Regions from separate parts of the Rhizobium sp. WSM409 genome, predicted to be linked through region 3. Evidence: riboswitches for the same ligand, from Rfam matches in the RefSeq annotation. Region 3 holds a riboswitch; each other region holds the start of a gene.

Region 1 (4,029 bases), 860 kb from region 3:
GACAAGGAAAGAGCATGAAACGCTTCGAGCAGAAGACCGTCGTCATTACCGGGGGCAGCCGCGGCATCGGAGCGGCGATCGCCAGACGCTTTGCGAAAGAAGGCGCCAATCTCGTCGTCTCGGCCAACGAGGAGCTGGTTCACGGCGTTGCCGAACAGATCCGGGCCGAAGGCGGCAAGGCGATCTCCTTCATCGGCGACGTCACCGACAAGGCGAGCGTCACCGCCCTCTATGATGCCGCCGAGAAGGAATTCGGCTCGGTCGACGTCTCGATCCAGAACGCCGGCGTCATCACCATTGCCCGCGTCGAGGACCTGACCGAAAACGAGTGGGACAAGGTGATGGCCGTCAACACCAAGGGCGTCTTCCTCTGCGCCCAGGAGGCGATATCGAGAATGCGCAGGCACAAGCGCGGCGGCCGCATCATCAACACCGCCTCCGGCCAGGCCCGCGACGGCTTCATCTACACGCCGCATTATGCCGCCTCGAAAATGGGCGTCGTCGGCATCACCCAGAGCCTGGCCAAGGAAGTCGCGACCGAGAAGATCACCGTCAACGCCTTCTGCCCCGGCATCATCGAAACCGACATGTGGGCCTATAACGACCAGGCCTGGGGCAAGCTGCTCGGCAACTACGCCCCCGGCGAGTTGATGAAGGAATGGGTCGAGGGCATCCCGATGAAACGGGCCGGCTCCGGCGAAGACGTCGCCGGCCTGGTGACCTTCCTCGCCAGCGAGGATGCCGCCTATATCACCGGCCAGACGATCAATGTCGACGGCGGCCTGATCATGTCCTGATGCAGGCGCCCAAAATTGCGCAGTGGTTTTGGGACAACGACATGCATGGAAGGATCAAAGCACCAACGAAGCGCGGAAGGCGACACGGTTGTCGCCTCCGTGTGAACAGTGTGTCCATCGGCGTCAGGGCAGCTTTGCATTTTTGCCCGGTCGAGTGACCTTGCCATCTGCCTGTTTTTGATCCTATCTTTGAAATGTTCTCAGGGCGGGGTGTAATTCCCCACCGGCGGTATCAGGAGCAATCTTGGAGCCCGCGAGCGCTTCCGGCACCTCCTGTCGGAAGGTCAGCAGATCCGGTGAGATGCCGGAGCCGACGGTATAGTCCGGATGGAAGAGGACAACACGGGCAGTTGCACTCCATCCCGGAGTCGGCTGACGTTTGTTCGCCCAAGGGCAGAAGGCTCGCTCACGGATTGAGCCGAGCAGACCATGTCAGCCCGCTGACATAACCCTTGAAAGGCCAGACAGCATGACTATCGCAAGAATTGAAGATGCCATATCAGCCATTGCCAGCGGCAAGATGGTCGTCGTCGTCGACGACCAGAACCGGGAAAACGAAGGCGATATCGTGGTCGCGGCCGATGCCGTCACCCCTGAGGCAATCGCCTTCATGATGACCCACGCCCGTGGACTCGTCTGCATCGCCATGGAAGGCGAGCGCCTCGATGCGCTCGATATTCCGCTGATGGTGCCCAACAATACGGAATCGCACAAAACCGCCTTCACGGTCTCGGTCGATTATCTCAAGGGCACGACGACGGGCATCTCTGCGGCGGACCGCGCCGCCACCGTCCGCGCCCTCGTCGACGATCGCACAAAGCCCGACGAATTCGCCCGCCCCGGCCATATCTTTCCGCTGCGCGCCAACCCCCGCGGCGTGCTCGGCCGCCCTGGCCACACCGAAGCCGCAGTCGATCTCGCCCGCCTCGCCGGAAGGATCCCCGCCGGCGTCATCTGCGAAGTCGCCAACGACGACGGAACCATGTCCCGCCTGCCCGAACTCACGCTCTTTGCCGAACGCCACAACCTCCCCCTCGTCACCATCGCGGATTTGGTCGCCTATCTCGACCGCCAGGCGGAAAGAGACATACGCGAAGTCGCCTGATCGGCGCAAAGCGGCCAGCCCCGTCCTTCGAGGCCCCTTCGGGGCGCCTCAGGATGAGGCTGGAGAGAGGTTGCGGCTTGGTTCAACGGGAAGCGCAGCGGCAAGGCACACCGACCAGCCCTCATCCTGAGGCGCGCAGGCCGCAGGCCGGAGCCTCGAAGGACGAGGGCGGGTGGCTGGGTCCCAGACGCGCACGGCTGGTTGCCACAGCACACCCTATTTCCTGCCCCTATGTCCGGTTGATCGAAACGCCGCCATCCGCCAGCATCGCCGTGCCGGTCACGAAGCTCGACATGTCGGAGGCAAGGAAAAGCGCTGCATTGGCGATCTCTTCGGGTTGCGCCATGCGTTTCAGCGCATGCAATCCCTCCACGAAGGCGAGCACTTCCGGCGTGGCATCGGGCGCGTTGGTAATGCTGGCGGGTGTGTCGGTGCCGCCGGGAAGCAGTGCGTTGACGCGGATCTTCTGCGCTCCGAGTTCAGCGGCGAGCACCTGCACGAAGCCGATCAAACCCGCCTTGCTCGCCGCATAGGCGGCCATGCCAGGCATGCCGACGGTATGGCCGACAAAGGTCGAGGTGAAGATCAGCGATCCGCCGCCTTTTCCCATCGCCGCCGACTGGTGTTTGGCGCCGAGGAAGGCGGCGGTGAGATTGGTCTCGATCGTCTCGCGCCAGCCCTCCACCGACAGCCCGGCGACCGGCCCCATCTCACCGATGATGCCGGCATTGTTGAAGGCGATGTCGAGCCGGCCGAAACGCGAGACTGCCGTTTCGACAAGCCTTTCCTGGAGCGCCTCGTCCCTGACATCGCCTGATATGGCGACGGCCTGCCCACCCTCCGCCTCAATTTCCGCGATGACGGCGTCGAGCGCGTCTTGTCGCCGGCCGGTGACCACGAGCTTGGCACCTTGCCGTGCAAAGAGTTTCGCCGCTGCGCGGCCGATGCCTGAGCTTGCGCCGGTGATGATGGCGATCTTGTCGTTGAGAAGTGTCATATCGTTCTCTCCTGGTTTGTTGCCAGATTTGACATGCTCAAACATCATGCGATGCAGCCACCCGTTTCCCGCGCAGGACGAGAAAAACGCCTATGGCCGAACCGGCAGCGCGACGGCGCGTCCTCATCGACGCCTTGATCACGGCGTCGGAAACATCGGAATTCGCCTTATAAAACCGAGATTTGCCGAGACCTTCATCCACACGCCTGCATTGAGGTCAGTGCCGTTGTGCACCGCATCATCGATTTATGCCTGGTGTGGCATTCATCCGATTCCCTTCATGCGTCTTCGCGATTAAAAGGAGCGCACAGGTAACGGGAATCTCTTCATGCCGCGGTCACGCAATACTGAGGGCGCCATCTATATGAGCATGGCGATGGCCGGCTTTTCCGCAAGCGACGCTCTATCCAAATCGGTGATCGCCTATATGAACGCCGGCGAGATCATGTTCCTGCGCGGCCTCTTCACCAGCCTGCTCGTCTATCTGATCGCCTGGAAAATGGGCGCGCTGCGCTCCTGGCGCATCATGCTGCAGCCGATGATCATCTTCAGGATCATCTGTGAGACGCTCTCCGCCGTCACCTATATCACCGCGCTCGGCATGATGCCGATCGCCAATGCCTCGGCGATCCTGCAGTCGCTGCCGCTGGTCGTCACCTTCGGCGCTGCCCTCTTCTTCGGCGAGCCGGTCGGCTGGCGGCGCTGGTCGGCGATCCTTGTCGGCCTCGTCGGCGTGATGATCATTATCCGTCCCGGCCCTGAGGGATTCACCGCCGCCGCCCTCCTCTGCGTCGCTGCGGTGCTGACGACGGCCGGCCGCGATCTCGCCACCCGGAGCATCAGTCCGGAGATTCCCTCGCTGATGATAACCGTCATCACCGCCATATCAGCCTCCTTCTTCGGCGCGCTGCTCATCCCGGTGCTCGGCGGCTGGCAGCCGGTCAGCGCCGCAGCACTTGGGCATCTCGTACTCGCATCGGTGCTGGTGCTCGTCGGCTACCAGTCGGTCATCCTCGCCATGCGCACCGGCGAAATCTCTTTCGTCGCGCCGTTTCGCTATACCAGCCTGATCTTCTCTTCTGTGCTCGGCTTCTTTTTCTTCGCGGAAGTGCCTGACAGCTGGACGCTCG
Region 2 (4,029 bases), 1.3 Mb from region 3:
CGCAATGCGCTGAAGGCGATGCTGCAGCCGGAAACGACGGTCTGGCAATATACGCATGGGGTTGCCGATCCGACGACGGTTTCGCCCGACGGCTATTCGCTCGACAATTTCTATCTGGCGCGGCCCGGCGTCGAGGACATACAGCTCGACCTCTTCGGCGACTACAAGAGCAATGTCGCGCTCTATCCTGCCTTTCAGGATTATTTCCGCACCCACAAGCCGCCGTTCCTGGCCGTGTGGGGCAAGAACGATCCGTTCTTCCTGCCGCCCGGCGCCGAGGCGTTCAAGCGCGATAATCCCAATGCGGTCGTCCGCTTCCTCGACACCGGCCACTTCGCGCTGGAAACGCATGCCGCAGAGATCGCGGCTGCGATCCGCGATTTTCTGGCCCGCTGAGAGCAGAACCAGGCGCTGCCCGCCGGAAGGGGCGGGCGGTCGCCCAAGCCAACAGGAGAGACGACATGTCTGATACAGTTGCCATCATCACCGGCGCCAGCCAGGGCATCGGCCAGGCGACGGCGCTGCGCCTCGCGCGCGATTTTTCCGCGCTGGTGCTGGTCGCGCGCAACCGCGCCAATCTGGAGGAGACCGCGCAGGCGGTGAGGGCGGTCGGCGCGCAGGCCCTCGTCATCGGCGCCGACCTTGCTGAGCCGGCGGCGGCGCAGGCCGTGGTCGATCAGGCGCTCGGTGCCTTCGGCCGCATCGATGCGCTGCTCAATATCGCCGGCGCCGTGCCGCAGATCGATCTTTTCGAGATGACCGACGCGCAGTGGGAAGGTGGACTGGCGCTGAAGCTGCACGGTGCGCGGCGCCTGACGATTGCCGCCTGGCCGGCACTGAAGGAGACCAACGGCTCCGTCGTCCTGATGTCGGGCAATTCGGCGGTGTTTCCAAAGGCGCCTTATGCGGCGGTCGGTACCATCAATGCTGCCATCGTCGCACTCGCCAAGGCCTTTTCCGATCGCGGCATCACCGATGGCGTGCAGGTCAACAGCGTGCTGCCCGGTCCCGTCATGACCGGCCGGCGCCGCTCCTATCTCGAGCACTGGGCACCGTTGCACGGTGTGAGCGTGGAGGAGGCGACCGCGCATTTCCCCGAACAGGCAGGCATTGCCCGCTACGGCGAGCCGGAGGAAATCGCCGAACTGATGGCCTTCCTGGTGTCGCCGGGTGCCCGCTGGATGACCGGCTCGGCGCTACGCATGGATGGCGGCGAGGTGAAGTCGATCTGATGCGGTCGACGGCGGGAGTGCCCCGCCGTCTTCATCTCCTGCGTTCCTCTATTCGTCGAACCGCTGACTACGCGGCAAGAGCGGCGCGCGTTTTGCCGATCGTCAGAGCCGCTTTTGCTGCTTCGCGGCCTTTCTCGACGAAGTGCGCGCGGTAGATCTGCTTGTGGTGCTCGGTTTCTTGATACTGATGCGGCGTCAGTGAGACCGACAGTACCGGCACGCCCGTATCCATGCCGGCGCGCATCAGCCCATCGACGACGGCCTGGGCGACGAATTCGTGGCGGTAGATTCCGCCGTCGACGACGAAGGCGGCGGCAATGACCGCGCAGTAACGTCCGGTTGCCGCAAGATCGCGGGAAAGCAGCGGCATCTCGAATGCGCCGGGGACGTCGAACACGTCGACCTGCTCGGGCGGAATAAGCTGATGGAAGCCATGAAGGGCGCGGTCGACGATGTCGGCGTGCCAACTGGCTTTGACGAAGGCGTAGCGGGTGGGTGTCACGGTAATCTCCTTTGGCGAACAGACACATCACCCAAGGCGATCACGAACGTTCCCGACAGCCGCAAGGGCGGCAGGAACGCACGTTCTCTTTCATCCGGACTATGACCGTCGGCTCAGGCATCTCACCTGATCTGCTGACCCTTCCTAAGAAGGCGCTCGCGGGCTCGCAATCGAAATTGCATACCGCCGGTAGGGACTTGCACCCCGCCCTGAGAACGGCGCGGACAATAGGGGGAAGGCGGCGGGCTGGCAATAGGTCGATATGCTTTCGCGGCCGGAGCTGGATCAGGCTCCCCAAGCGGCGATTTCGCTCGTTCGCCGATGGCGGCGGGCAATCCCTCTTGCGGAGGAGGAGCTTGCGCCTACATGCTCTCTGTGAGGACATCCACGTCAGAAGCACGACAAGACAGGACGCGCTGTCTCCGCCTGGGCGAGGCCGTGACAACCATGGGAGAGAGTGATGCCAGAATCTTTCGTCGTTCACCGCGAGGCGCATATTGCGGCGCCGCCGGCCGCGGTGTTTGCGCTGATGACCGATCCGGAGAAGATCCTGCGCTGGATGGGAACGGAAGCGCAGGTCGAGCCGCAGCCCGGCGGGCTCTATCTCGTCAACGTCACCGGCGCCCGCTTTGCGCGCGGCTCGTTTCGTGAGGTGGTGCCGGTTCATCGCCTTGCCTACAGCTTCGGCTGGGACGGCAGCGAAGTGGTGCCGCCGGGGTCGAGCCTGGTCGAGATCGACCTGATCGAACAGGAGGGCGGAACGCTGTTGCGGCTCACTCATAGCGGCCTGCCCAGCGCCGATCAATGCGCCGGCCATGCGGAAGGCTGGGCGCATTACCTGGGGCGCCTGACCGAAGTCGCCGCCGGGCGGGATCCGGGTCCCGACGCTTTTTACGGCCGGACATGAACAAATTTGCCGGCAGCGGGGCGTCTCTGCTTGCGGTTGTGACAACAACGGTCGGCGAGCGCCCAAGCGGGTCGTGCGGAAGCGCTTCTTTTGCTACCGCAAACATGAACGCGCAGTTCATCTCCAGTTCAATTTAGCGGTCCTAATCTGCGGACGGCTGGATTGAAAATGGAGTTCACGATGAAGGCACTTTCTATCGCGGCTGCCTTGCTTGCCGGCAGCCTCTCGATCGGTACCGCGGAGGCAATGCCGATGGGGACAATCAATGTCCAGAGCAGTGTCACAAAGGTCGACTACGCCTGCGGTCGCGGCTGGCATCTGACGCGCTGGGGCGAATGCCGGCGAAGCTGGAGACGCCCGCCGCCGGTAGCTTTCTACGGTGGTCCGCCCCGCTGGGGCTGGGAGCGGCGTCACCGCGATTGGGATGGCCCGCGCTGGCGCCATGAGCGGCGCTGGGATCGCGACCGGCGTTGGCGGGATAATGACTAAAAGTCTCGCTTAGATGTAAATGGACGAAGGCCGGAGCGATTTTCGCCCGGCCTTTTCTCATGAAAAAGCGTCGCCGACGCTGACAGCCAGCGTTCTCCCGATTTACCCGAGAGGGTCAGATCCTGCTGACGAGCCAGTGCTTGTCGTCGATCAATTCCTCGAGCTCGACGGGATCCTTGACGCCGAATTCGAACCATTCGACGAGTTCCTTTGCCTTGCGGCTGCTCTCTTCCGCCGTCAGCTCGACCTGATACCTTTCGCACCATCGCCGAAGGATCGACGTCAGCAGCGTCATGTCATTCCCATCCAGCGGATCTTTCGGCCAGAATACCGTGCCCATCGTACCCCTCAATCACACGATGACGAACGGCCCTATAATGGAATCAAAGTCGCGCAAGTTTAAAGTGTTTATTTTTTGTTTTCCACCGCGGCGAAGGGTTTTCGACAGGGGAGTGGACGTCCTTTGGGGCGACAGGTTGAGTCTATGGGAATGTCTTCACGGACACCCGCGGGGTGTCCTGATGGACGTGCGAACGTCGGCTTGTCGCACCCAGGGATGACCGCCAGCGGTCACCCCGAGGGATATCCTTGCGGACGTCCCGGCGAGCGTGCGATGTTAAGCCATGGATCTGCCATCTCCCCTTGCCTGGCTGGTTGACGAGGCCGGGGCCTCGCCTGGTCCCGAACGGTTTCTGGCCGAGCTCGGGCGCCGGTTGCTGGCCGATGGCCTGCCGATTTCCGGCGGCGCGCTGACACTTTCGGTGCCGCATCCGATCATCGCGCGGCGCACCTGGCTGTGGCGAGCCGAGACCGATGCTGTCATCGAGGCTTTGGCCTTTGCCGCGGCGCCGCAGAGCGAGGCTGGGCGCGAGTGGCTGGCTGGGCTCGGACCGGTATGG
Region 3 (4,029 bases):
GCGCATCTCCAAGACCAAGCTGTCCAAGGAAGCCCGTGAAAAGGCCGATGCGGAGCTGAAGAAGCTGCGCCAGATGAGCCCGATGTCGGCGGAAGCCACCGTGGTGCGCAATTATCTGGACTGGCTGCTCGGCATTCCCTGGGGCAAGAAGTCGAAGATCAAGGCCGATCTCAACAATGCCGAGAAGATCCTCGAAGCCGATCACTTCGGTCTCGACAAGGTCAAGGAGCGCATCGTCGAATATCTGGCCGTGCAGGCCCGCGCCACCAAAATCAAGGGCCCGATCCTCTGCCTCGTCGGCCCTCCGGGCGTCGGCAAGACCTCGCTCGCCCAGTCGATCGCCAAGGCGACCGGCCGTGAGTATGTGCGTATGGCGCTTGGCGGCGTTCGTGACGAAGCCGAAATCCGCGGTCACCGCCGCACCTATATCGGCTCTATGCCCGGCAAGGTCATCCAGTCGATGAAGAAGGCTAAGAAGTCCAACCCGCTATTCTTGCTCGACGAAATCGACAAGCTCGGCCAGGACTATCGCGGCGATCCGTCTTCGGCTCTGCTCGAAGTGCTCGATCCGGCGCAGAACATGACCTTCATGGATCACTATCTGGAAGTCGAATACGACCTGTCGGATGTGATGTTCATCACGACGGCGAATACGCTGAACATTCCAGCGCCTCTGATGGACCGCATGGAGATCATCCGTATCGCCGGCTACACAGAGGATGAAAAGCGCGAAATCGCCAAGCGGCACCTGTTGCCGAAGGCCATCAAGGAACATGCGTTGCAGCCGGAAGAATTCTCGGTCAGTGACGACGCCCTGATGTCGATCAGCCAGCATTACACCCGCGAAGCCGGCGTCCGCAACTTCGAGCGCGAGCTGATGAAACTCGCCCGCAAGGCGGTCACCGAGATCATCAAGGGCAAGACGAAGGCCGTTCACGTGACGGCTGCCAACATCTCCGACTATCTGGGCGTCCCGCGCTTCCGCCATGGCGAAGCAGAGGGCGAGGATCAGGTTGGCGTCGTGACCGGTCTTGCCTGGACGGAAGTCGGCGGCGAGCTGCTGACCATCGAAGGTGTGATGATGCCGGGCAAGGGCCGCATGACGGTCACCGGCAATCTGAAGGAAGTCATGAAGGAATCGATCTCGGCAGCGGCCTCCTATGTCCGCTCGCGCGCTGTCGATTTCGGCATCGAGCCGCCGCGCTTCGACAAGAGCGACATCCACGTGCACGTGCCGGAAGGCGCAACCCCGAAGGATGGTCCCTCGGCTGGTGTCGCCATGGCAACCGCGATCGTCTCGATCATGACCGGCATCCCCGTGGACAGGCATGTGGCCATGACCGGTGAAATCACGCTTCGTGGCCGTGTGCTGCCGATCGGCGGTCTCAAGGAAAAGCTGCTCGCAGCGCTTCGCGGCGGCATCAAGAAGGTGCTGATTCCGGAGGAAAACGCCAAGGACCTGGCGGAGATTCCTGACAACGTGAAGAACAACATGGAGATCATCCCGGTATCCCGCATGGGCGAGGTGATCAAGCACGCGCTGATCCGGCGGCCGGAGCCAATCGAATGGGATGGCACGGTGGAAACGCCGGTCATCACATCGGTCGAAGGCCTCGATGAGACAGGCGCAACCATAGCGCATTGAGTGGCCTTTGCCACATTTATGCCCAATTGGCCCAAAACACGGAAAAAGGCTGGCGGAAACGCCAGCCTTTTTTGTGAAAACGTCATGTAGACGCTTGCTTTTCCTTGATTTGCAGGGCTTTTGGGTTTTCGGCGGGCCTGATGAAACCTATTCTGCGCCTAGCTTACTTTTGAGTCGTTTCATACCATTTAGAAAGGGGTGGAAACATGAACAAGAATGAACTCGTGTCCGCAGTAGCCGAAAAGGCAGGACTGACGAAGTCTGACGCGGCTTCCGCTGTTGACGCGGTTTTCGACGTTGTCCAGGCTGAACTCAAGAACAAGGGCGACATTCGCCTCGCGGGTTTCGGCAGCTTCACCGTTTCTCATCGTGCCGCATCGAAGGGCCGTAACCCGTCGACGGGCGCTGAAGTCGACATTCCGGCTCGCAACGTGCCGAAATTCACGCCCGGCAAGGGCCTGAAGGACGCCGTCAACGGCTGATCTGAGATTATCCGCCAGCCGGAAACGAGACCGGTTGTGTAGGATTTGAGAGGGGTTCGGCTTTGCCGGACCCCTTTTGTTTGGGCGGATCTTGCCGTCGCGGGGGCTTTGATCTACGACAGTTCTGTTCTCAGGGCGGGGTGAAACTCCCCACCGGCGGTAAGGGTTTCGGCCTGAGCCCGCGAGCGCCTTCTTTCGCGCCCATGCGGAGGAGGGGTCAGCAGATCCGGTGTGATTCCGGAGCCGACGGTTAAAGTCCGGATGGAAGAGAATGAGTGTCGGCCACGCGGAGGGCAGGGTTGCCCTGTGTCGCTTGGTCGGGGCTCATGCGTCCTGATTTATGTTGGTCCCTGTTTTGGATGAAAGACATGAATCAGACTTCTGTTGCCGTCGAGCCGTCCCGCGCCGTTGTCGGTGCCATCTGGATGGTCCTTGCCGGCATTGCCTTTTCGCTTCTCAACGTCGTCACCCAATGGCTGACGATGAAGCTTGCCTTTCCCTCGGCGTCCGCAGCCTTCTGGCAATATGGCTTCGCCTTCCTGTTTTCGCTGCCGTTCCTGAAGAGGCTCGGCCTTGCGGCGATGCGCACGCACTATCCTTGGCGTCACCTCGCGCGCGTCGCGCTTGCCGCGCTCGGCGTCGAGGCCTGGGTCGCCGGCCTTGCCACGGTGCCGATCTGGCAGGCGATCGCACTGGTGATGACCTCGCCCTTCTTCATCATTCTGGGCGCCCGGCTTTTCCTCGGGGAGCGCGTCGGCCCGGCCCGCTGGGCCGCGACGGCAGCGGGTTTCACCGGAGCGATGATCATTCTGCAGCCATGGTCTGATGGTTTTGGCTGGGCGGCTCTCTTGCCTGTGCTTTCGGCGCTGCTGTGGGGCGCCTCGTCGCTGATCACCAAGAGCCTGACAGGCATCGAACGGCCAGAGACGATCACCGTCTGGCTGCTCGTTCTGCTGACGCCGATAAATGGCGGGCTGGCGCTTGCGGCAGGCTTTGCAGTGCCGACGGGCGCAACCCTTGCCCTGTTCCTGCTGGCGGGGCTGCTGACCGCGGTAGCGCAGTATTTCCTGACGCTAGCCTATGCCGCAGCGGATGCCGCCTATGTCCAGCCGTTCGACGATCTGAAGCTGCCGTTGAACGTGCTGGCCGGTTGGCTGTTCTTCGGTTATGCGCCGGCGGGTTATCTCTGGCTGGGAGCGGCTCTCATCTTGTCTGCTTCGCTGTTCATCATGCGAAACGAGATGCGCCGGGAGCGCAAACCAGAGCCTGACATGATCTGACGCAAAATGCCGCATCTGTCATGCCTCTGTCATGCCGCTCGCGCAGAAAACTCATGTTTCGAATGTTCGACACATGGGGGATTTCATGACAATTTCATCGCGCAAGGCAGCGCTCGCTGCCGTGCTTCTCGCATCCGTCGCCTTTCCGGCCGCGGCCGAGCCGGTTTTCAACCGCATCGCTTCCTTCCCGGTCGCAGAGAACCTGCCTGTTGATAAGGACAAGCTTTCGGTGAGCTCCGCCGAGATCATCACCGCGACCGAAGACGGCAACACGCTGATCTATAGCGACAGCCCGCTCGGCGCGATCGGCTTTATCGACATTACCGATGCCAAGGCCCCGAAGGCCGGCGGCGCGCTGATGATGGACGGCGAGCCGACATCGGTCACCTGGAGCGCCGGCAAGGCACTGGTTGCCGTCAACACCTCCGAAAGCAAGGCCAAGCCCTCGGGCCGTCTCGCGATCGTCGACGTGGCGACCAAGAAGATCGAAAACACCTGCGATCTCGGTGGTCAGCCGGATTCGATCGCCCTCAACAAGGACAAGACGCTAGGCACCATCGCAATCGAAAATGAACGCGACGAAAACATCAATGACGGCAAGATCCCGCAGATGCCGGCCGGC

What was found. Region 3 has a riboswitch for FMN ahead of ribN (riboflavin transporter RibN). Riboswitches for the same ligand answer to the same signal wherever they lie in the genome.
Region 1: another riboswitch for FMN. It lies ahead of ribB (3,4-dihydroxy-2-butanone-4-phosphate synthase); the one in region 3 lies ahead of ribN (riboflavin transporter RibN).
Region 2: another riboswitch for FMN. It lies ahead of AC25BC_RS13410 (6,7-dimethyl-8-ribityllumazine synthase); the one in region 3 lies ahead of ribN (riboflavin transporter RibN).

Annotation. Positions count from the first base shown of each region.
Region 1 covers NZ_CM172794.1:2,249,290-2,253,318, forward strand. Annotated here, with positions in the region: gene AC25BC_RS11265 (glucose 1-dehydrogenase) at 15-797, shown strand; FMN riboswitch at 990-1,140, shown strand; gene ribB (3,4-dihydroxy-2-butanone-4-phosphate synthase) at 1,267-1,902, shown strand; gene AC25BC_RS11275 (SDR family oxidoreductase) at 2,132-2,899, opposite strand; gene AC25BC_RS11280 (DMT family transporter) at 3,228-4,029, shown strand, end outside.
Region 2 covers NZ_CM172794.1:2,655,892-2,659,920, reverse strand. Annotated here, with positions in the region: gene AC25BC_RS13420 (alpha/beta fold hydrolase) at 1-396, shown strand, start outside; gene AC25BC_RS13415 (SDR family oxidoreductase) at 462-1,232, shown strand; gene AC25BC_RS13410 (6,7-dimethyl-8-ribityllumazine synthase) at 1,300-1,734, opposite strand; FMN riboswitch at 1,813-1,955, opposite strand; gene AC25BC_RS13405 (SRPBCC family protein) at 2,195-2,641, shown strand; gene AC25BC_RS13400 (GCG_CRPN prefix-to-repeats domain-containing protein) at 2,822-3,130, shown strand; gene AC25BC_RS13395 (hypothetical protein) at 3,246-3,470, opposite strand; gene AC25BC_RS13390 (adenylate/guanylate cyclase domain-containing protein) at 3,754-4,029, shown strand, end outside.
Region 3 covers NZ_CM172794.1:1,385,102-1,389,130, forward strand. Annotated here, with positions in the region: gene lon (endopeptidase La) at 1-1,645, shown strand, start outside; gene hupB (DNA-binding protein HupB) at 1,852-2,127, shown strand; FMN riboswitch at 2,250-2,404, shown strand; gene ribN (riboflavin transporter RibN) at 2,487-3,407, shown strand; gene AC25BC_RS06980 (esterase-like activity of phytase family protein) at 3,481-4,029, shown strand, end outside.